Bradyrhizobium sp. WD16: one gene and its partners. The protein of the gene in region 1 interacts with the protein of each later gene in a pairwise test. Links are inferred from orthologs where the notes say so. Each region holds a gene or a part of one and is shown in the gene's direction. Other genes may lie near its edges.

Evidence for each region. Proteins that work in one complex are often made in the same cells at the same time.
Region 2: the proteins of DB459_RS08165 (region 1) and DB459_RS11735 interact in binary tests that used the Escherichia coli proteins (3 or more experiments, as listed by UniProt). The link is inferred for Bradyrhizobium sp. WD16 from one-to-one orthologs.
Region 3: the proteins of DB459_RS08165 (region 1) and sfsA interact in binary tests that used the Escherichia coli proteins (3 or more experiments, as listed by UniProt). The link is inferred for Bradyrhizobium sp. WD16 from one-to-one orthologs.

Annotation. Positions count from the first base shown.
Region 1 is NZ_CP028908.1:1,761,180-1,768,446, forward strand. The notes cover bases 2,050-4,941. They hold DB459_RS08165 (glutamate-5-semialdehyde dehydrogenase), read left to right. Parts: upstream 2,050-2,787; coding sequence 2,788-4,095; downstream 4,096-4,941. Other genes in these bases: proB (glutamate 5-kinase), read left to right, coding at 2,050-2,691; DB459_RS08170 (nicotinate-nucleotide adenylyltransferase), read left to right, coding at 4,092-4,796. Also shown: DB459_RS08150 (GNAT family N-acetyltransferase), read left to right, coding at 1-60; GTPase ObgE, read left to right, coding at 445-1,485; more of proB, read left to right, coding at 1,570-2,049; rsfS (ribosome silencing factor), read left to right, coding at 4,997-5,353; 23S rRNA (pseudouridine(1915)-N(3))-methyltransferase RlmH, read left to right, coding at 5,435-5,917; DB459_RS08185 (murein hydrolase activator EnvC), read left to right, coding at 5,943-7,267. UniProt on the Escherichia coli protein: Catalyzes the NADPH-dependent reduction of L-glutamate 5-phosphate into L-glutamate 5-semialdehyde and phosphate. The product spontaneously undergoes cyclization to form 1-pyrroline-5-carboxylate.
Region 2 is NZ_CP028908.1:2,532,114-2,539,265, forward strand. Bases 2,547-5,323 are described here. They hold DB459_RS11735 (sulfate/molybdate ABC transporter ATP-binding protein), read left to right. Parts: upstream 2,547-3,301; coding sequence 3,302-4,345; downstream 4,346-5,323. Other genes in these bases: DB459_RS11730 (sulfate ABC transporter substrate-binding protein), read left to right, coding at 2,547-3,266; DB459_RS11740 (CAP domain-containing protein), read left to right, coding at 4,473-5,027; DB459_RS11745 (patatin-like phospholipase family protein), read left to right, coding at 5,089-5,323. Outside these bases: DB459_RS11715 (nitrite/sulfite reductase), read left to right, coding at 1-944; DB459_RS11720 (DUF934 domain-containing protein), read left to right, coding at 931-1,440; DB459_RS11725 (phosphoadenylyl-sulfate reductase), read left to right, coding at 1,437-2,153; more of DB459_RS11730, read left to right, coding at 2,274-2,546; more of DB459_RS11745, read left to right, coding at 5,324-6,255; DB459_RS11750 (3-hydroxybutyrate dehydrogenase), read left to right, coding at 6,272-7,060. UniProt on the Escherichia coli protein: Part of the ABC transporter complex CysAWTP involved in sulfate/thiosulfate import. Responsible for energy coupling to the transport system.
Region 3 is NZ_CP028908.1:1,528,823-1,535,962, forward strand. Bases 2,547-5,311 are described here. They hold sfsA (DNA/RNA nuclease SfsA), read left to right. Parts: upstream 2,547-3,448; coding sequence 3,449-4,174; downstream 4,175-5,311. Other genes in these bases: DB459_RS07115 (mechanosensitive ion channel family protein), read left to right, coding at 2,547-3,444; map (type I methionyl aminopeptidase), read left to right, coding at 4,311-5,138; radC (DNA repair protein RadC), read left to right, coding at 5,239-5,311. In the rest of the region: DB459_RS07110 (potassium/proton antiporter), read right to left, coding at 85-1,875; more of DB459_RS07115, read left to right, coding at 2,101-2,546; more of radC, read left to right, coding at 5,312-5,949; RNA polymerase sigma factor SigJ, read left to right, coding at 6,383-7,140. UniProt on the Escherichia coli protein: Binds to DNA non-specifically. Could be a regulatory factor involved in maltose metabolism.

The DNA of each region.
Region 1 (7,267 bases):
CGCTTCGACCGCTCGGTGTGGGCCTCCCTCAAGCACTGGCAGCCGGCCCGGAGGCGGTGACCTCCGTCATCGCCGGGCTTGTCCTGCACAAAGCCGGGCATGACGATGGAGAGAGTGGCGGCGCAGCCGCAAGGGGCACATGCTGCTGGCGCGCGAAACCACTAACGCCGTCATGGCCGGGCTCGTCGCCCGGAAGTCGGATGTTTCCGACTTACGGCATTAGAGAAAACGCGATCCGGCGAGAGCCGGATCGCTACGCATCCACGTCTTCCTTTCGCTGAAACGCCATTAAAGTCGTGGATGCCCGGCACAAGGCCGGGCATGACGAGGAGAGAATGAACAGCCCGGGCTCCCTCGGCCCGATTCACCCCGTCTTTCTCGATTTGCCTTCCCAATCCGCCGGCATCATTGCCGCGCCCGCCCTGCTCAGCTACGGAAGAGACCATGAAATTCCTCGATGAAGCCAAGGTCTATATCCGCTCCGGCGACGGCGGCAACGGCTGCGTCGCGTTCCGCCGCGAGAAGTTCATCGAGTTCGGCGGCCCGAGCGGCGGCAATGGCGGCAAGGGCGGCGATGTCGTCATCGAGGCGGTGGACGGCCTCAACACCCTGATCGACTACCGCTACCAGCAGCATTTCAAGGCCCAGCGCGGCACCCATGGCATGGGCAAGGACCGCCATGGCGCCAACGGCAAGGACATCCAGCTCAAGGTGCCGGTCGGCACCCAGGTGTTCGACGAGGACCGCGAGACCCTGCTCGCCGATCTCACCGAAGTCGGCCAGCGCATCACCCTCGCCAAGGGCGGCAATGGCGGCTTCGGCAACGCCCATTTCAAGTCCTCCACCAACCGCGCGCCGCGCCACGCCAATCCCGGCCAGCCCGGCGAGGAGCGCTGGCTGTGGCTGCGGCTCAAGCTGATCGCCGACGCCGGCCTCGTCGGCCTGCCCAATGCCGGCAAGTCGACCTTTCTCGCCGCGGTCAGCGCCGCCAAGCCGAAGATCGGCGACTATCCCTTCACCACGCTGCATCCGCAGCTCGGCGTCGTCAGCATCGATGGCCGGGAATTCGTGCTCGCCGACATTCCCGGGCTGATCGAGGGCGCCCATGAGGGCGCCGGCCTGGGCGACCGTTTCCTCGGTCACATCGAGCGCTGCCGCGTGCTGCTGCATCTCGTCGATGCGACCTGCGAGCACGCCGGCAAGGCCTACAAGACCGTGCGCAACGAGCTCGAGGCCTATGCCGAGAGCCTCGCCGGCAAGCGCGAGATCGTGGCGCTGAACAAGATCGACGCGGTCGAGCCCGAGGTGCTCAAGGAACAGGTCAAGCGCCTCAAGCGCGCCTGCAAGGCGACGCCGATGCAGGTCTCCGGCGCCACCGGCGAGGGCGTGCCCGAGGTGCTGCGGGCACTCGCCGCGATCATCGACGAGGCGCCGGTGTCGACCAAGGCGCAGGGCGCGGCCGGTGCCGCGCCGTGGTCGCCGTGATGCTTTGGCGCCGGCGAATTGCCGAACCCGGCGCGCTGTGACAGGCCCTCGCCACTCCGAATCGACCACCGTTCCGACCCGATCATGTCCGCACCCGAGCTGAAATCGTTCCGCCGCATCGTCGTCAAGGTCGGCTCCTCGCTGCTGATCGATGCGGCGCGCGGCGCGGTGCGCGAAAGCTGGCTGGCGGCGCTCGCCGACGACATCGCCGCGCTCCACCGCGACGGCCGCGACCTGATGATCGTCTCCTCCGGTTCGATTGCGCTCGGCCGCAGCCGCCTCAAGCTGCCGCGCGGCGCCTTGAAGCTCGAGGAAAGCCAGGCCGCCGCCGCGGTCGGCCAGATCGCGCTGGCGCGGACCTGGTCGGAAGCGCTCGGCGCCCGCGGCATCGGCGCCGGCCAGATCCTGGTGACGCTGCAGGACACCGAGGAGCGGCGGCGCTATCTCAACGCCCGCTCGACCATCGAGAAGCTCTTGGAGTGGCGCGCGGTGCCGGTGATCAACGAGAACGACACGGTGGCCACCGCCGAGATCCGCTACGGCGACAACGACCGCCTCGCCGCCCGCGTCGCCACCATGGCGAGCGCCGACCTGCTCGTCCTGCTCTCGGACATCGACGGGCTCTATGACGCCCCGCCCGGCGCCAATCCCGACGCCAGGCTGATTCCCGTGGTCGACAGCGTCACCGCCGAGATCGAGGCCATGGCCGGCGGCGCCGAATCCGAACTGTCGCGCGGCGGCATGTTCACCAAGATCGAGGCGGCGAAGATCGCCACCACCGCCGGCACCCACATGCTGATCGCCTCGGGCAAGATCGAGCACCCGCTGCGGGCGATCGCCGAGGGCGGCCGCTGCACCTGGTTCCTGACCCCGGCCAATCCGGTCACCGCGCGCAAGCGCTGGATCGCCGGCTCGCTGGAGCCCAAGGGCACCCTGACCATCGACGCCGGCGCCGCCGCCGCGCTGCGCGCCGGCAAGAGCCTGCTGCCGGCCGGGGTGATCCGGGTCGACGGCCAGTTCGCCCGCGGCGACGCGGTGATCGTGCGCGATCCGGACAATCACGAGATCGGCCGCGGCCTCGTCGCCTATGACGCCGCCGACGCCGAGCAGATCAAGGGCCGCTCGTCGGCCGACGTCACCCTCATTCTCGGCGGCTCCGGCCGCTCGGCGATGATCCACCGGGACGACCTCGTGATCCGATCCTGACATCTATTTTGGCATCGCGCTCCGCCCCGCCGCACCTCGCACTGGACGCTCCGCGGTGTTAAATAACCTCCGACATTCAACGCCGGACCGTTTCCGATGACCGCCCTCAAAGCCGTAGCTTCCCCTGACGTCGCCGCCGCGGACAAGGATCTGCCGGCGGTGATGCACGCCATCGGCGAGGCCGCCCGCGCCGCCGCGCGCACCCTCGCGCTGGCCCAGGCCGAGCAGAAGAACGCGGCCCTCGCCGCCATGGCCGATGCGATCCGCGCCGGCGTTCCGGCGATCCTCGCCGCCAATGCCGAGGACGTGGCGGAGGCCCGCGCCAACGGGGTCAGCGGCTCCTTCATCGACCGCCTCGTGCTCGACGAGGCCCGCGTCGAGGCGATCGCCCAAGGCATCGACGACGTCCGCGCCATTGCCGATCCGGTCGGCCAGGTCACCGAGCGCTGGCAGCGGCCGAACGGCATGGTGATCGAGCGGGTGCGGGTGCCGCTCGGGGTCATCGCCGTGATCTTCGAGAGCCGGCCCAATGTCACCGCCGATGCCGGCGTGCTGTGCCTCAAGTCCGGCAATGCCGTGATCCTGCGCGGCGGCTCCGACGGCTTCCGCTCGTCGACGGCGATCCATGCCTGCCTCGCCGCCGGATTGCGCGAAGCCGGCCTGCCCGAGGCGGCGATCAGCCTGGTGCCGACGCGCGACCGCGCCGCGGTCGGCCTGTTGCTGTCCGGGCTCGAGGGCAATGTCGACCTGATCGTGCCGCGCGGCGGCAAGAGCCTCGTCGAGCGCGTCGAAAAGGAAGCGCGGGTGCCGGTCTTCGCCCATCTCGAGGGCGTCAACCACATCTACGTCGATCACACCGCGCGGCTCGACATGGCCAAATCGGTGGTGCTCAACGCCAAGATGCGGCGCACCGGCGTCTGCGGCTCCGCCGAGACCCTGCTGGTCGAGCGTGCCGCCGCGCCGACCCATCTCGCGCCGCTGGTCATCGCGTTGCTCGACGCCGGTTGCGAAGTGCGCGGCGACGCCGAGATCGCCCGCGTCGACGGCCGGGTGAAGCCGGCGACCGAAGCCGACTGGTCGGCCGAATATCTCGACGCCATCATCGCGGTGAAGCTCGTCGACGGCGAGGATGCGGCGATCGCCCATATCGACCGCTACGGCTCGCACCACACCGACGCCATCGTCAGCGAGGATGCCGCCGCCGCCGCGAAATTCCTGCGCGAGGTCGATTCCGCGATCGTGCTGCACAACGCCTCGACCCAGTTTGCCGACGGCGGCGAATTCGGTTTCGGCGCCGAGATCGGCATCGCCACCGGCAAGTTTCACGCCCGCGGCCCGGTGGGCGTCGAGCAGCTCACCAGCTTCAAATACCGCATCCACGGCACCGGGCAGATCCGTCCGTGACGGGGGCACAGCAGGGGCGAGAGATCGACAGCCGCGTCGTGCTGCCGCCGCATGCGGCGGGCATGCGCATCGGCCTGCTCGGCGGCTCGTTCAACCCGCCGCATGCCGCGCACCGCGCCATCAGCCTGTTCAGCATGAAGCGGCTCAAGCTCGACCGGGTATGGTGGCTGGTGTCGCCGGGCAATCCGCTCAAGGACACCAGCGCCCTGAAGGAACTCGAGGCGCGGGCGGCGGCGGCGGAGGCCGTCGCCGACGATCCGCGCATCGACGTCACCTGTCTCGAAGCCGTCATCGGCACGCGCTACACTGCGGATACGATCAGCTATCTGCGGCGCCGCAGCGCGGATGTCCGCTTCGTCTGGATCATGGGCGCCGACAACCTCGCGCAGTTCCACCGCTGGCGAAACTGGCAGTTGATCGCCGGTCAGGTTCCGATTGCCGTGATCGACCGTGCCCCGCAAAGTATTCGCGCGCTCGCCTCTCCCGCGGCCCAGGCCATGGCCCCATATAGGATCAGCGAGCAGCATGCCGGGCAACTGGCCCTGAAGCGGCCGCCAGCCTGGACTTTTCTGACCGGTTTGAAACTGAAACTGTCCTCGACAGCCCTGCGGAACCGCGACGGGACGTGGAGGGAGACGACTGCTTCGAAGGATGATCCTTGCGGGGAAAATCCGTTGAAGGATACCGCCAGCGATGCCTGAATTGGACACCTGGGATTGGTTACGGCGGCATTCCGCCACAACGCGGGTGTGCAATTTGGCAATTGAAAGCGTTAACCGTGCGTGCGTAAACTCACCGCCGGGCGCCAGGGATTCGGCGCTCGCGATACAGTGAAAGGAATTGGTCCCTGACCACACCTGTATTGTCCCGGGCAAAGCCTCAACCTGCGCCCGTTGCGGCCTTGAAGGCGCGACCTGACGCCGACGAGACCCTCCGCCTGATCCTCTCCCGCCTCGACGACATGAAGGCTGAGGAGACGGTCACCATCGACCTCCGCAACAAGTCCTCCCTCACCGACTTCATGGTCGTGACCTCGGGCCGGGTAAACCGGCACGTCGCCGCGATCGCGGAAAACGTGATGAAGGGCCTCGGCGAGGCGGGAATCAAAAACCCGCATGTCGAGGGGCTGCAGAACGCCGACTGGGTCCTGATCGATGCCGGCGACGTCATCGTGCATGTCTTCAGGCCCGAGGTCCGCGAGTTCTACAATCTCGAGCGGATGTGGAACGCGGACGACAAGGTCGTGCGCAAGCGCTGACGCTCCCGCGCCGGCAACGCCCGGACTGACCTGCATCACGCCGCGATCGGCTGCGATCCGGCGACACGGATCTGAGCGCGCATGCGCATCGTCGTCATCGCCGTCGGCCGGATGAAACAAGGGCCGGAGCGCGACCTCGCGGAGCGCTATCGCGGCCGATTCGCCGAATTGTCGCGCCGCCTCGGCTTCCGCGCCCTCGACGTGATCGAACTTCCCGAAAGCAAGGCCCGCGATACCGCAACCCGCATGGCCGAGGAGGCGGCGGCGATCACCGCCGCGATGCCCGAACCCGCCGCGCTTGTCGTCCTCGACGAAGGCGGCAAGGCGCTGAGCAGCGGCAGTTTCGCCGAGCGTCTCGGCCGCTGGCGGGACGATCAGACCGCCAATCTTGTTTTCGTGATCGGCGGCGCGGACGGACTTTCGCCAGAATTGAAGCGCAAGGCAGCCCTCGCATTCGCCTTTGGCGCGGCAACCTGGCCCCACCAGATGGTGCGAATCATGCTGCTGGAACAGCTTTACCGGGCGGCCACGATTCTGGCAGGACACCCCTATCATCGTAGTTAGGCAGTTAGCGACCAACTTGGCTGAGATGCTCTCGACCATGCCGCCTGCGCCGATCGAACACGTGCCGACAACACCGGCGCGCGGCAGAATGGTGCGTGGCCACCGTCCGGGCGGCCAAGGCCGGCCGGCGATCGCGCTCGGCCTGATGCTCGGCGCCATTCTGGCGGCAGCACCGGCGCCGGCGCAATCCAGGAGCGGGCCCAAGCCGGCGGCAACAGCCGAAGCCGCCAAAGCCGAAGCCGCCAAGACCAAAGCCGAGAAGGCGACGACGCCGGTCGCCGTCGCGCCGGCGGCACCTGACTCGGCCCCGAGCGAGGACGCCATCCGCGCCAAGTCCGAGGAACTGGAGACCGCGCGCAGCCAGCAGAAGAGCGCGGAAGAGACGCAGCAGAAGCTCAAGGCGGATATCGCCGCCATCGGCCAGGACCGCAGCAAGCTCAACCAGGAATTGATCGACACGTCGGCGCGGGTGCGCGCCATCGAGACCCAGATGACGGCCACCGAGGCCCGCCTCCAGCCGCTCGATGCCCGCGAGCGGGAGATCCGGACCTCGCTCGAATCCCGCCACGGCGAGATCGTCGAGGTGCTGGCCGCGCTGCAGCGCGCCTCCCGAAGGGCGCCGCCGGCGCTGCTGGTGCGCCCCGAAGATGCGCTGGCCTCGCTGCGCACCGCGATCCTGCTCGGCGCCGTGGTGCCGGAACTGCGCGCCCGGGCCGAGGCGCTCGCCAGGGACCTCGGCGAGCTGGTGTCGGTGCGGCGCTCGATCAACGAGGAGCGCGACCGCCTCGCCGCCGATCGCGACCGCCTCAGCGCCGACCGCACGCGGCTCGCCGCACTGGTCGACGAACGCCAGCGCCAACAGAGCGCGGTAGAGAAGGACATGGAGGCGGAGCGATCCCGCGCCGCGACCTTGTCGAAGCAGGTCGAAACGCTGCAGGACCTGATCGGCAAGATGGAGCGCGATCTCAAGAGCGCCGCCAAGGCGGCGGCGACCGCTAGCCTGTCGACCCCCGCCACGGTTAACGGCAAGCCCAATCTCGCCGCGCTCAAGGATCCCGGCCGGCTCAGCCCGGCGATCGCCTTCGCCTCGGCGAGGGGCCTGCTGTCGTTTCCGGTCAACGGCACCAAGATCCGCGATTTCGGCGCGGCTGACGGCGTCGGCGGCGTGGAAAAAGGTATTTCTTTGGCAACGAAGCCGGGCGCTCAGGTCACAACCCCGTGTGATGGCTGGGTGGTGTATTCCGGCCCCTTCCGCAGCTACGGACAACTCTTGATCCTCAACGCTGGCGGCGGGTATCATGTTTTGATTGCCGGGATGGAGCGGATTTCGGTGAATATCGGCCAGTTCGT
Region 2 (7,152 bases), 770 kb from region 1 along the record:
ACAACCAGTACGGCCGGCGCGACAACATCTACAAGGCACGCATCAAGATCCTGCTGCATGAACTCGGCGCCGAGCGCTTCGCCAAGGACGTCGAGGCCGAATGGGCGCAGATCCGCGACGGCATGCTCGAGATCGACGATGCGATGGTCGACGATATCCGCTCGCGCTTCCGCTATCCGCGTTATGAGCAGCTCTCCGACACGCCGCAGGAACTCGCCAAGGCCTCCGATCCGCGCTTCACCGCCTGGCTGCAGAATGCCGTCGCGCCGCACAAGGTGCCGGGCTATGCCGTCGTGACGCTGTCGCTCAAGCCGATCGGCGGCACGCCGGGCGATGCGACCGCCGAGCAGATGGACGCCATCGCCGACCTCGCCGACCGCTATTCCTTCGGCGAGCTGCGGGTCGGTCACGAGCAGAATCTGGCGCTGCCCAACGTCGCCAAGCGCGATCTGCCGGCGCTGTGGCGCGCGCTCGACAAGATCGGGGTGGCGACCCCCAACGTCAATTTGATCTCGGACGTCATCTCCTGCCCGGGGCTCGACTACTGCTCGCTCGCCAATACGCGCTCGATCCCGATCGCCCAGGAACTGACGCGGCGCTTCGCCAATCATGACCTCGCCGCCATGATCGGCCGGTTGCACGTCAACATCTCAGGCTGCATCAATGCCTGCGGCCATCACCACGTCGGCCACATCGGCATTCTCGGCGTCGACAAGAACGGCGAGGAATTCTACCAGATCACCATCGGCGGCCGCGCCGACGAAGGCGCCGAGATCGGCACCCTGATCGGCCCCGCGGTGCCCTATGCGGAAGTCGCCGACGTCATCGAGGACATCGTCGAGGCCTATCTCGCACTGCGAGCGGCCCCCGACGAGTTGTTCATCGATACCGTCAAGCGTCTCGGCGTCCAGCCTTTCAAGGAACGCGTCTATGCCACTCGTTAAGTCCGGCGCCATCGTCGCCGATGATTATCTTCATGTTGCCGACGGCGACGCCATTGCCGAGGGTGCGGTGCTGCTGCCGGCGGCCCGCTTCCTCGTCGATCCCGAGGGTGTGCTCAAGCGCAACAGCAAGGTCGGCGTGATCTGGCCGAACAGCAGGAACATTGCCGAGCTGGCGCCTTGGCTGGATCGCGTCGCGGCCGTCGCCCTCGTGTTCCCGACCTTCCGTGATGGCCGCGCCTATTCACAGGCCCGGCTGCTGCGCGAGCGCTATGGCTTCCGTGGCGAGTTGCGTGCCACCGGACAGGTTCTGCGCGACCAGTTCGTGTTCATGCTGCGCTCCGGCTTCGATGCCTTCGAGGTGAAGAAGGACAGCGACGCCGCCGCTTTCACCGAGGTCGCCCGGCGCTATTCGGTGGTCTATCAGCCGACCGGTGACGGTCGTGCCACGGCGGCGGCGCGGCGGCTGTCGCGCCAGAATGCGGAGGCGCGGTCGTGAGCCTCGCGTTCGATGCCGATGTCGCCCTGCCCGAGGCTGCCGATCTCCATCGACGCCTCGCCGATGCATCGCCGGCGGAGGTGATCGCCACGGCGCTGGCGACCGTCGGACGCGACCGGCTCGCGGTAGTGTCGTCCTTCGGCACCGAATCCGCGGTGCTGCTCAAGATCGTCGCCGATGTCGACCCGGCCATCCCAGTGGTGTTTCTCGATACCGGCTGGCTGTTTCAGGAGACCCTCGATTATCGCGACACCCTGACGAGGCGGCTCGGGCTGCGCGACGTCCGCACCGTATCGCCGGATTCGGAACGCCTCGCGGCAACGGATCCGGAGCGCGATCTCTGGTATTCCGACGCAGATGCCTGCTGCCGTATCCGCAAGGTCGAGCCGCTGGCGCGGGCGCTCGCGCCGTTCGCCGGATGGATCAACGGGCGCAAGCGCTTCCAGGGCGGCGCGCGGGCCGCGATCCCGGTGGTCGAGGCCGATGGCGCCCGACTGAAATTCAACCCGCTCGCCGCGGTCAGCGCCGACGAACTCGCCGCCATCTTCAAGCTTGCCGATCTGCCGCCGCATCCGCTCGCCGCTTCCGGCTTCGCGTCGGTCGGCTGCATGCCCTGCACCAGCCGTGCCCAGCCCGGCGAGGATGCCCGCACCGGACGTTGGCGCGGCCGCGGCAAGACGGAATGCGGTATCCACACGATCGCGACATCGTAGCATCTTGATCTGCGATCCCAGCCAAGAATGAAATCCGGTTTCGTTGACTCGAAAGGGTCGATCCCGGACCTTCCCTGCGAGTTGCGGCGATAACGCGTCGCCCCGCACGAGGAGATAGCCATGTTGTTCCGCACCGCCGCCTTCGCCGCCCTCGCCATGATGTGGGGTCAGGTGGCTCTCGCCGCCGACATCACCTTGTTGAACGTGTCCTATGATCCGACCCGCGAGTTCTACGCGGAGTTCAACCAGGCCTTCGCCGCGAGCTACCAGAAGGAGACCGGCAAGAGCGTCGAGGTGAAGCAGTCCCACGCTGGTTCCGGCGCGCAGGCGCGGGCGGTGATCGGCGGTCTGCAGGCGGACGTGGTGACGCTGGCGCTGGCCTATGACGTCGACGCCATCGCCGAGCGCGGGCTGATCGATGCCAAGTGGCAGCAGCGCCTGCCGCAGAACGCCGCGCCCTATACCTCGACCATCGTCTTCCTGGTGCGCAAGGGGAACCCGAAGGGCATCAAGGACTGGGACGATCTCATCAAGCCGGGCGTCAGCGTGATCACGCCCAACCCGAAGACATCGGGCGGCGCGCGCTGGAATTATCTCGCCGCCTGGGCCTACGCCGCGAAGAAATACGGCAGCGAGGACAAGGTTCGCGACTATCTGAAGGCGCTGTTCAAGAATGTGCCGGTGCTGGATACCGGCGCGCGGGGCGCGACCGTCACTTTCGTCGAGCGCGGCACCGGCGACGTGCTGCTGGCCTGGGAGAACGAGGCCTACCTGGCGCTGAAGGAATTCGGTCCGGAGAAATTCCAGATCGTGGTGCCCTCGTTGTCCATCCTGGCGGAGCCCCCGGTCGCGGTGGTCGACAAGGTGGTGGACAAGAAGGGCACGCGCGACGTTGCCGAGGCCTATCTCAAATATCTCTACAGCAAGGGCGGTCAGGAGCTCGCCGCCAAGCATTTCTACCGGCCGCGCGATCCGGAGGTTGCCGCAAAACACGCCGATTCCTTCGCCAAGGTCGAATTGATCACCATCGACGGTGCCTTCGGCGGCTGGTCCAAGGCCCAGAAGGTCCATTTCGGCGACGGCGGCACCTTCGACCAGATCTACCAGAACTGACGGCGCAGCCGCCGCAGCCAGAGGATACCAGCGACGTGACCATCGAAGTCCGCGACCTCGTCAAGACCTTCGGCACCTTCCGGGCGCTCGACCATGTGGACCTCACCGTCGATAGCGGTGAGCTGCTTGCGCTGCTCGGGCCATCGGGCTCGGGCAAGACCTCGCTGTTGCGGATCATCGCCGGATTGGACTGGCCGGACTCCGGCAGTGTCATCTTCGACGGCGAGGACGCGCTGTCGCGCGGCGCCGGCGAACGCAACGTGGGCTTCGTCTTTCAGCACTACGCCTTGTTCCGGCACATGAGTGTGTTCGAGAATGTCGCTTTCGGCCTGCGGGTGCAGCCGCGTGCTTTGCGCAAGAGCGAGGACGAGATTCGTCGCCGGGTCAAGGAACTGCTCGAGCTGGTGCAGCTCGACTGGCTTGCCGACCGCTATCCCAACCAGTTGTCCGGCGGCCAGCGCCAGCGCATCGCGCTGGCCCGGGCTCTGGCGATCGAGCCGCGGATCCTCCTGCTCGACGAGCCGTTCGGCGCGCTGGATGCCAAGGTGCGCAAGGAGCTGCGGCGCTGGCTGCGTCAGCTTCACGACGAGATTCATGTCACCTCGATCTTCGTCACCCACGACCAGGAGGAGGCTCTCGAGGTCGCCAACCGCGTCGTCGTCATGGATCGGGGCCGCATCGAGCAGATCGGTTCGCCTGCGGAGGTCTACGACCATCCGGCCACGGCCTTCGTCCATGGTTTCATCGGCGAATCCATCGTGCTGCCGGTCGAGGTCGTCGAGGGCAAGGTCCGTCTCGGCGATCGCATTCTCGGCATCTCGCCCGACGGCGCCGAGGCGGGGCCGTCCCGCCTGTTCATCCGCCGGCACGACGTCGTCCTCGGAGCGCCGGAGAACAGCACCTTGCAGGGGGCGGTGAAGCGGGTGCGGGCCTTCGGGCCCACCCAGCGCGCCGATATCGCACTGGCCGCCGACAAGGGCGAGACCGTGATCGAGATCGACGCCCCCCGCGACCGTTCGCTGCGGCCGGGCGACATCGTCGGGCTGGCACCGCAGCGCTATCGGATTTTCGCCGCTTAAGACCCTGTTTTTCGAACTTCGTGGCGAGGGTGGAATTCCGCCCGGCGTTCACCTTTCAGCCACGGTTCCCGTGCAACAACCCCCGACGACATGATTTGGCGGTCCGTGGGGCTGCAGGGGAAACGGGATGCGGATTGCCATCACGCCGGTCTTGAGCGCGCTGATGTTGAGTGCCGGGGCACTGGCGCTCGGTGGATGTGCTGCCGAACGCGAATTGCCGCCGGAGCAACCAGCCTTCTATCTCAGCATGGCCCATGGCGGCGCCAAGCTCGACGCGCCGGTCGCCGCCTCGATGATCTCGGGCTATCGCCAGAACAACGGCCTCGGCGCAGTCGAGATCGATCCCGTTCTGATGCAGGTGGCTCAAGCCCAGTCGCAGGCCATGGCGAGCCGCAACAAGCTCGACCACAACGTCACCGGAACGCTCGGCCAGAGAATCAAGACGGCCGGTTACGATGCCAAGATCGCCGTCGAGAACGTGTCGGCGGGCTACCACACGCTGGCCGAGGCCTTCTCGGGCTGGCGCGATTCGCCGCCTCACCGCGCCAATATGCTCCACAACGGTGTCACAAAAATGGGCATCGCCGCCAGCTATGCGCCAAACACCAAATACAAGGTGTTCTGGACGCTCATTCTGGCGGCACCCGACACCCGCGAGCCGCTTGCTGCCGCGGACCGATGACGACATGGTGAGCTGACATCCCCGCGCGCCTTGCGTATTTCTTCCAGGCTTTTTGCTCGCCATGAATTCGACCGCGACTTCCCCTCCAGCCCTTCCGCTCAAGTCTCAGCCCGTTCTGGTGTTGCAGGGCGGCGGTGCGCTCGGCTCGTACCAGGCCGGTGCCTATGCGGCGCTGAGCCGTCATGATTTTGAGCCGGAATGGGTCGCCGGCATATCCATCGGCGCCATCAATGCTGCGATCATCGCCGGCAATCCGCGCGAGGCGCGCGCGAGCCGCCTGCGCGAATTCTGGGACCAGGTGTCGTCGCCGCTTCTCTGGCGGCCGCTGGTCGACGGCGACCATGCGCGTACCGCCTTCAACGAGACCAGCGCCGCCCTGATCGCCGCCTTCGGCGTGCCGGGCTTCTTCACACCGCGCTTTCCGCCGGCGGCGCTTTGGCCGCCGGGCAGCACCCAGTCGCTCAGCTATTACGACACCGCGCCGTTGCGTCAGACCTTGCGGCGCCTCGTCGATTTCGATCTGATCAATTCCGGCGCCACGCGCCTCAGCGTCGGCGCGGTCAATGTGCGGACGGGCAACTTCGTGTATTTCGACAACGCCAAGCAGAGGATCGAGCCGGAGCACATCATGGCCTCGGGAGCGCTCCCGCCCGGTTTTCCGCCGATCGAGATCGACGGCGAGTTCTATTGGGACGGCGGCATCGCCAGCAATACGCCGCTCGATTATGTCCTGACGGAGGAAACCCTGCGCGATCTCCTGGTTTTCCAGGTCGATCTGTTCAGTGCGCGGGGGCGGTTGCCGACCACCCTGCTGGAGGCGAGCGAACGTGAGAAGGACATTCGCTATTCCAGCCGGACCCGCCTCAACACCGATATGAACCGAAAGGTGCACAATGCCCGCAAGGCGCTGCGCAGCCTGATCGCGAAGCTGCCCGACCATATGAAGTCCGATCCGGACGTAGTCTATCTCAACGAGGCGGCGCAGGAAAATGCCGTCACGGTGGTACACCTGATCTACAAGAGCAAGAATTTCGAGACCTCGTCGAAGGACTACGATTTTTCCCAGGTCGCCATGCAGGAGCACTGGGACGCCGGCGAAGCCGATGTCGACCTCTCCATGAGTCATCCGGAGTGGTTGCAGAAACCGCTCAACGGCGAGACCATGGTGACTTACGATCTGACCCATTATGAAGCCACGCCCGGCGATCTCGACCGGCCTGGCAGTTGAAAGAAGGAGCGCGGCGATGGCCAATCTGAAGGGCAAGACGGCGGCGGTGACGGGGTCGACAAGCGGCATCGGGCTTGGGATCGCGCGGGCTCTTGCCAAGGCAGGGGCCAACATCGTCATCAACGGCATGGGTGAAGCGGCGGCGATCGAAAAGGAGCGCTCCGGAATCGAGAGCGAGTTCGGCGTCAAATGCGTCTATTCGCCGGCCGACATGACCAAGCCCGCCGAGATCGCTGCCTTCGTCGCGCTCGGAGAGAGCAGCTTCGGTTCCATGGATATTCTCGTCAACAATGCCGGCATCCAGTTCGTCTCGCCGATCGAGGAGTTTCCGGTCGAGAAGTGGGACGCGATCATCGCGATCAACCTGTCGTCGGCGTTCCATGCCATCCGCGCCGCGGTGCCCGGCATGAAGAAGCGGCAATGGGGCCGGATCATCAACACCGCATCGGCGCATTCGCTGGTGGCCTCGCCCTTCAAGTCCGCCTATGTGGCCGCCAAGCATGGCATCGCCGGGCTGACCAAGACCGTCGCGCTCGAGCTCGCTACGGACAAGATCACCTGCAACTGCATCAGCCCCGGCTATGTCTGGACGCCGCTGGTGGAGCGGCAGATCCCCGACACCATGAAGGCGCGCAACCTGACCCGGGATCAGGTCATCAACGACGTTCTGCTCGACGCACAGCCGACCAAGGAGTTCGTCACGATCGATCAGGTGGCGTCGCTGGCGCTCTATCTCTGCGGCGATGAGGCGAGCCAGATCACCGGCGCCAATCTGTCGATCGACGGCGGCTGGACCGCCGAGTAAGGCGCCGGCATCCATCTTCCGAGCTGCGACGGAGCCTCGGTCCCGAGCGAATCGGGGCCGAGGCTCGCTCTCTCTTGAAAGTGTGTTCCTGG
Region 3 (7,140 bases), 230 kb from region 1 along the record:
TCGCGCAAAACCGTCGAATGCGGCGAGGCCAGGCAGCGCGGCGGGCACCCGAGGGCAGCAATCAAGACGGGAGGGAGGCGCGCGTCAGCCTTCGAGCAGCGACGCCCAGGCGCGCTTGAGCGTATGGCGCAGCCGCGAGCGCGGCGGCGAGGCTGGCTCCTCCTCGTCCTCGGGCAGCCGCAGGCCGACCACGCTGACCCGGTTGCCGGCGATATGGCGGGCCACCAGCACGATGGAATCGAGCGGAAGCGTCGCGCCCTCGCGCGGCGCGTGGTCGAGATGGATGTCGAAGAAATCCGCCAGCGACAGCGGCGCCTCCTCCGGCAAGACCTGCACGCCATAGGTCTCCGACAGCGCCTGCAGGGTGATGTCGCCGGACACCATGAAGTCGCCGAGCAGATGCGGGTCAGGCGCGGCCGCCGGCGCCATATCGGCGAAGAAGCGGTCGAGCGACTCGGCCTTTTCGGGCGGCGCCAGCAGATAGAGATAGTCGCCGGCGACGACGGTGTCCGCCTCGGTCGGCGACAGGATGCGCTCCTTGCGGATCACCAGCGTCGGCTTCGACCAGGACGGCAGGATGCCGCGCTTCAGGTAGAGACTCTTCGGCTGCACGGCATAGCCGACCAGCTGCTGCTCGAGCTGCCCGGGCAGATCGAGTTCGACCCGCCGCAGCACCCGGTCGGCCCGCGGCAGCGCCACGTGCAGCCGCCGGGCCGCCGCGCCCAGGGTCCAGCCCTGGAGCAGCAGCGAGATCACCACGATGACGAAGGCGACATCGAAATAGATGTAGGCCTTGGGCATGCCGACCAGCAGCGGGATCGAGGCGAGGAAGATCGCGACCGCCCCGCGCAGCCCGACCCAGGCCACGAACAGCTTTTCACGCCAGTTGAACCGGAACGGCGCGAGGCAGATGAACACCGCGAGCGGCCGCGCCACCAGCATCAGCACCGCGGCAACGGCCATCGCCGGCAAGATGCTCGCCATCAGCCGCTGCGGCGAGGCGAGCAGGCCGAGCAGCACGAACATCACGATCTGGGCGAGCCAGGTGGCGGCGTCGAGAAACACGACGACCGAGTTGTGCGCCCGCGTCGGTCGGTTGCCGATGATGATGCCAGCGAGATAGACCGCGAGGAATCCCGAGGCATGGGCGATCTGGGCGAGACCGAAGATCACCAGCGCAGCGGTGGTGACGAAGGGGGCGTGCAGGCCCTGGGGCAACGCCACGCGGTTGAGCGCCAGCACCACCAGCCGCCCGCCGGTGGCGCCGATCACGGCCGCGAGCACCGCTTCCTTGGCGAATTGCCAGATCACATGGGAGACGGAGGACTGTCCGACCGACAGCACCTCGACGAGCATCAGGGTGAGGAACACCGCGAACGGATCGTTGGTGCCGGATTCGGCCTCCAGCGTCGCGCCGACGCGGGGCCGCAGCCGCAGTCCCTGGGCGTGGACCAGCAGGAAGACTGCGGCGGCGTCGGTGGACGCGACGACCGCGCCGATCAGCAGCGCCTCGGTCCAGTTCATGTCCAGCACATAATGTGCCACCGGCGCGGTGATCAGCGCGGTGAGCAGCACGCCGGCGGTGGCGAGCGTCATCGATGGCGCCAGCACAGTACGGATGCTCTGGAACCGGGTGCGCAGCCCGCCGTCGAACAGGATCAGGGCCAGCGCCACCGAGCCGACGAGATACGTGGTGCCGACATCGTTGAAGGCGATGCCGCCGGGACCGGCGTCGCCGGCGATCATGCCGAGCCCGAGAAAGACCAGCAGCAAGGGCGCACCAAAACGCAGGGCGACGAGACTGGAGAGGATTCCCGCCATGACCAGCGTCGCGCCGAGCAGAATCGCGATGCTGAAGGAATCCAGAGATGCCATGACCTCGCCTGACTGCACGCTCAAGGGGAAAGCGGTACGACGACCGCAATGTCATGCTTAATCCGCCCGCGCCGGACCGCCAACCTTTTTTGGCTTGCGACGAAATCACCTCAATTTGACGGGATCCGCACATTTCTCGCACGGTGGCTCTCGCAGCTCCGATATGGGAATCTGCCGGCCGGGCGAATCACATTGCGTGGACCGTCGAAGCGGTCGGCGGCCACGATGACGAAACGGAGCATACAGGACGTGCAGGCGAACTTCGCGGCTTTTCAGGACTGGCTGGTGCAGGCCGGACGCTCGATGGGGGCGGAGATCACGTCGCCCTGGTTCTACACCCAGCTCGGTCTCATCATCGCCGCGGCGGGCTTCGCCATGGCGGGTGCGGCGGCGCTGCGGGCAAAGGTCGACCTCGGTGATCTCGGCGCCGCCTGGCCGCTGCCGTTGCGCCGGCTGCTGCGGGTGCTGGTGCACAGCTTCGCCGTCCTGATCTTCGGGGGCCTGACCTTCGTCATGCGCCTCGTGATGCTGGCGACGACCTGGCCGAGCCGCAGCTATCTCCTGATCACCGCCGCCAGTCTCGCCTTCGCCTGGCTGGTCATCCGCCTCGTCACCTCGGCGATCCGCAACGAATTCGCCGTCCGCCTGATTTCCGTGCTGGCCTGGGCGATCGCGGCGCTCAGCATCCTCGGCCTGCTCGACCCCGCAGTCGGCGCGCTCGATTCCGTCGCGGTGGTGCTGGGCGGGCTGCGGCTCACCCCGCTCCTCATCCTCAAGGCCGCGGTTTTCCTCGCGGTGGCGCTGTGGATCGCCGGCGTGATCGGCTCGTTCGCCGAGCGGCGCATCGCCTCCTCCAGGGATCTCACGCCTTCGCTGCAGGTGCTGCTCGCCAAGGTGACGCGGGTGGTGCTGATCGTCGTCGCCGTCGTGGTGGTGATGGCCGCGGTCGGCATCGATCTGTCGTCACTGGCGATTTTCTCCAGCGCCATCGGCGTCGGCATCGGCTTCGGCCTGCAGAAGATCGTCTCCAATTTCGTGTCCGGCATCATCCTGCTCACCGACAAGTCGGTGAAGCCCGGCGACCTGATCACCGCCGGGGACAGCTTCGGCCGGGTCGCCGCCATGAATACCCGCTACATCCTGGTCGCCGCCGGCGACGGCCGCGAATTCCTCATTCCCAACGAGGACCTGGTGACCCAGAAGGTGGTGAACTGGACCTATGCGGACAGCAACACCATGGTGAAGGTCAATTTCGCCACCACCTACGACGCCGATCCGCGCCAAGTGTGCCGGCTCGCTGTCGAGGTGGCGGCCGCCGCGCCACGGGTCCTCAAGCTCAAGCCGCCGGTGTGCCTGATCACTGAATTCGCCGAAAGCGGCATGAAATTCACCGTCACCTTCTGGATCGCCGACCCCGAGGCCGGCATGGACAATGCCCGCAGCGACGTCATGCTGGCGCTGTGGGAGACCTTCCGGCGCGAGGGCATCGAAGTGCCCTATCCGGTGCGCGACCTGCGCCTGCGCGGACCGCTTGCCGTCGAGGTGGCGGCGACGAACGCGGCGGGCTGAACCGATGCGCCTGCCCGGCCCGCTCGAACCCGCCCGGCTGGTGCGGCGCTACAAGCGCTTCCTCGCCGACGTCGAACTCGCCGACGGCAGCGTGGTGACCGCCCATGTCGCCAATCCGGGCGCCATGACCGGCCTGCAGCCCGAAGGTGCGCGGGTGTGGTTGTCGAAATCGGCCAATCCTTCGCGCAAGCTGCCCTATTCCTGGGAGCTGGTGGAAATCGACCTCGGCAGGGGGCCGGAACTGGTCGGCGTCAATACCGCCCATCCCAACACCATCGTCGCCGAGGCCCTGGCGGCCGGCGCCATTGCCGAACTCGCCGGTTATGCCTCCGTGCGCCGCGAGGTGAAATACGGCCGCGCATCCCGGGTCGATTTCGTCCTGGAAGGCGAAGACCGCCCCGTCTGCTATGTCGAGGTCAAGAATGTCCACCTGATGCGCCGGCCAGGCCTTGCCGAATTTCCCGATTCGGTGACCGCGCGCGGCGCCAGGCACCTTCGGGAACTCGCCGCGGTGGCCGGCCAGGGCGCGCGTGCAGTCATGCTGTTCGTCGTGCAGATGGGCTCCGCCACCGCATTGACCCTCGCCCGCGACATCGATCCGGCCTATGGCCGGGCGTTCGATGCCGCCCGAGGCGCCGGGGTCGAGGCGCTGGCCTACCGCTGCCGGATCGCGGCGGTGGGCGACCTCCACGAAATCATCCTCGAATCGCCCGTTCCTGTGCTGGATTGAGCGAAATACGGTGCGAAGCGACCATTCCGGACAACTTCGGCGCCGGTTCGCTTGCGCCGCGCCAACCAAGGCTTAAATTGGGGGGCAGATCCGCGTCGGCCGCCGGCCCGCCCCTTCACCTTAAAAAGATCAGATGATGAGTTATGTAGACGCCACCGACATTGCCCAGCGTAAGACCGGGCAGATCAAGTTGCACGGCCCGGCCGCGTTCGCCGGCATGCGCAAGGCCGGTGCCCTGGTCGCCCGCTGCCTCGACGAACTCAACGACCTGGTCCAGCCCGGGGTGCCGACCTCTCGCATCGACGATTTCGTCCGCGAATTCGCCTTCAGCCACGGCGCCTTCCCGGCCACGCTGATGTATCGCGGCTACCGCTATTCGACCTGCACCTCGATCAACCACGTGGTCTGCCACGGCATGCCGGGCGACCGCCTGATGAAGGAAGGCGATATCGTCAATATCGACGTCACCTTCATCGTCGAGGGCTGGTACGGCGATTCCAGCCGGATGTATGCGGTGGGACCGATCTCGCGCAAGGCGGAGCGGCTGATCGACGTCACCTACGAGTCGCTGATGCGGGGCATCGCCGCCGTGAAGCCCGGCGCCACCACCGGCGACATCGGCCACGCCATCCAGAGCTTCGTCGAGCCCCAGCAGATGAGCGTGGTGCGCGATTTCTGCGGCCATGGCCTCGGCCGCCTGTTCCACGACGAACCCAACATCATCCACGTCGGCCGCCCCGGCGAAGGCGTTCCGCTCCGGCCGGGCATGCTCTTCACCATCGAGCCGATGATCAATCTCGGCAAACCCCATGTGAAGATCCTGTCCGACGGCTGGACCGCGGTGACGCGGGACCGCTCGCTGTCGGCCCAGTTCGAGCATTCGGTGGGCGTCACCGAAACCGGCGTCGAGATCTTCACGCTGTCGCCGGCCAAGCTCGACAAGCCGCCCTTCGCGGTGACCTGAGCCCTTCTCCCGGCTTCGTCGTCACGAAAATCCGCGCTTTTCAAACCAGGCCCGCCACGGCATGGTTGCGAGAACAGACCCTCGCAACCGGAATTCTGCCATGTCCGCCTCCGAGGACGCTCCGCCGCCGCGCGAGCCGCCGCCGCATTACCACGGCCATCGCGAACGCCTGCGCGAGCGCTTCCGCAGCGCCGGCGCGGATGCGCTCAGCGACTACGAATTGATGGAGCTGGTGCTGTTCCGGGCGCTGCCGCGCGGCGACGTCAAACCGCTGGCCAAGACCCTGATCTCAACCTTCGGCTCCTTCGCCGAAGCGGTGCATGCGCCGGAGGCGCGGCTACGTGGCATCAAGGGCCTCGGCGAAGCCGCCGTGACCGAGCTCAAGCTGATCGCCGCCGCGGCCAGCCGGATCACCAGGGGCGAACTCAAGCCGCGGGCGCGGCTGTCCTCCTGGGCCGGCGTCGTCGACTACTGCCGGACCACCATGGGCTTCGCCGAGCGGGAGCAATTTCGCATCCTGTTCCTCGACAAGCGCAACGCGCTGATCGCCGACGAATTGCAGCAGACCGGCACCGTCGATCACACCCCGGTCTACCCGCGCGAGGTGGTCAAGCGCGCCCTCGAACTGTCGGCCAGCGCGGTCATCCTGGTCCACAACCACCCGTCCGGCGACCCGACGCCGTCGTCCGCCGACGTCCAGATGACCAGGCAGATCGCCGACGTCGCCGCCCCCCTCGGCATCACCATTCACGACCACATCATCGTCGGCAGGAACGGCCACAGCAGCCTCAAAGCGCTGAAGCTGATCTAGTGTCCCGTCTCCGAATTACCGCTTCGTTTGCCTCAGACTGCGACGGCAGAAATTCGTTCTCGTAGAGCGGGGGGTGTTCGGCGGTCTTCGGCGTTCTCATCGGCAGGTTGCTCTTGGACTACGTCATTCCCGAATTTCGAGAGTTTCTCCACACCGACCGTCGCTGGACGGCAGGAGCCGACCCTTCAATGCCCTTCCTTTCTGGCCAGCCATACGACAATCCGCGACCCATAGCCGACCGTCGCACGGTCAAGCGGCAAGGTCAGAATCAGGTGGGGAAGCGGTCGTTACTTGAAAAAAGCGACGGCGTCGGACTTCTGTGGCGCCCGCTTGACGACCAGTGAACTTTGCTCCGTTCGTTAGTCTCCGCTCGGACGGCGAAAAATAGTATCGGACGGCGTCACAAGTTGATCTGTTGAATCGTCAATAGGCCATGGGCAATGCGCCATATGGGGAAATGTCGCCGATGACACCCAACACAAAGCGACCTTCCGGGCCGTACAAGCAGACAGGTGTGTCCGGGAACCCGACGCCGACACATGTCGACATATTCGAGCACGCGCGACCACGGCTGCTCGGCGTCGCCTACCGAATCCTCGGTTCGCGTGCTGAGGCCGAAGATGCGGTTCAAGACACCTTCCTTCGCTGGCAGGAGACCGACATCGCGACCATCGGATCGCCGGGTGCCTGGCTCACCACCACCTGCACGCGTCGCGCCATCGACATGCTTCGCGCCGCCTACCGCAGCCGCGTGGACTATGTCGGCAACTGGCTGCCAGAGCCGGTCCACACTTTCATTGACAGCGAGGCGGAGGCGCAAATGGAGCTTTCATCCTCTCTCTCGACTGCCTTCCTGCTGATGCTGGAGCGGCTGACGCCGAAGGAAAGGGCAGCCTACCTGCTCTACGAGACATTCGAGATGCCCTATGCCGACGTCGCAGCGTCGCAGGATATGAGCGAGCCGGCGTGCCGCAAGCTCGTGTCGCGCGCCAAGGCGCGTATCGGTGACGACCAGGTGAGATACCAGCCGCCGCGAGAAAGACAGGAGGAACTGCTGGCGGCCTTCGAGGATGCCATTCGCACGGGGCGGTCCGGCGACTTCGCCGCGATGCTGGCCGGCGATGTGCGCCTGACCGCCGACGGCGGCGGCAAGGTGGCGGCGGCGTCCGGTGTCATAGAAGGAGAATCCGT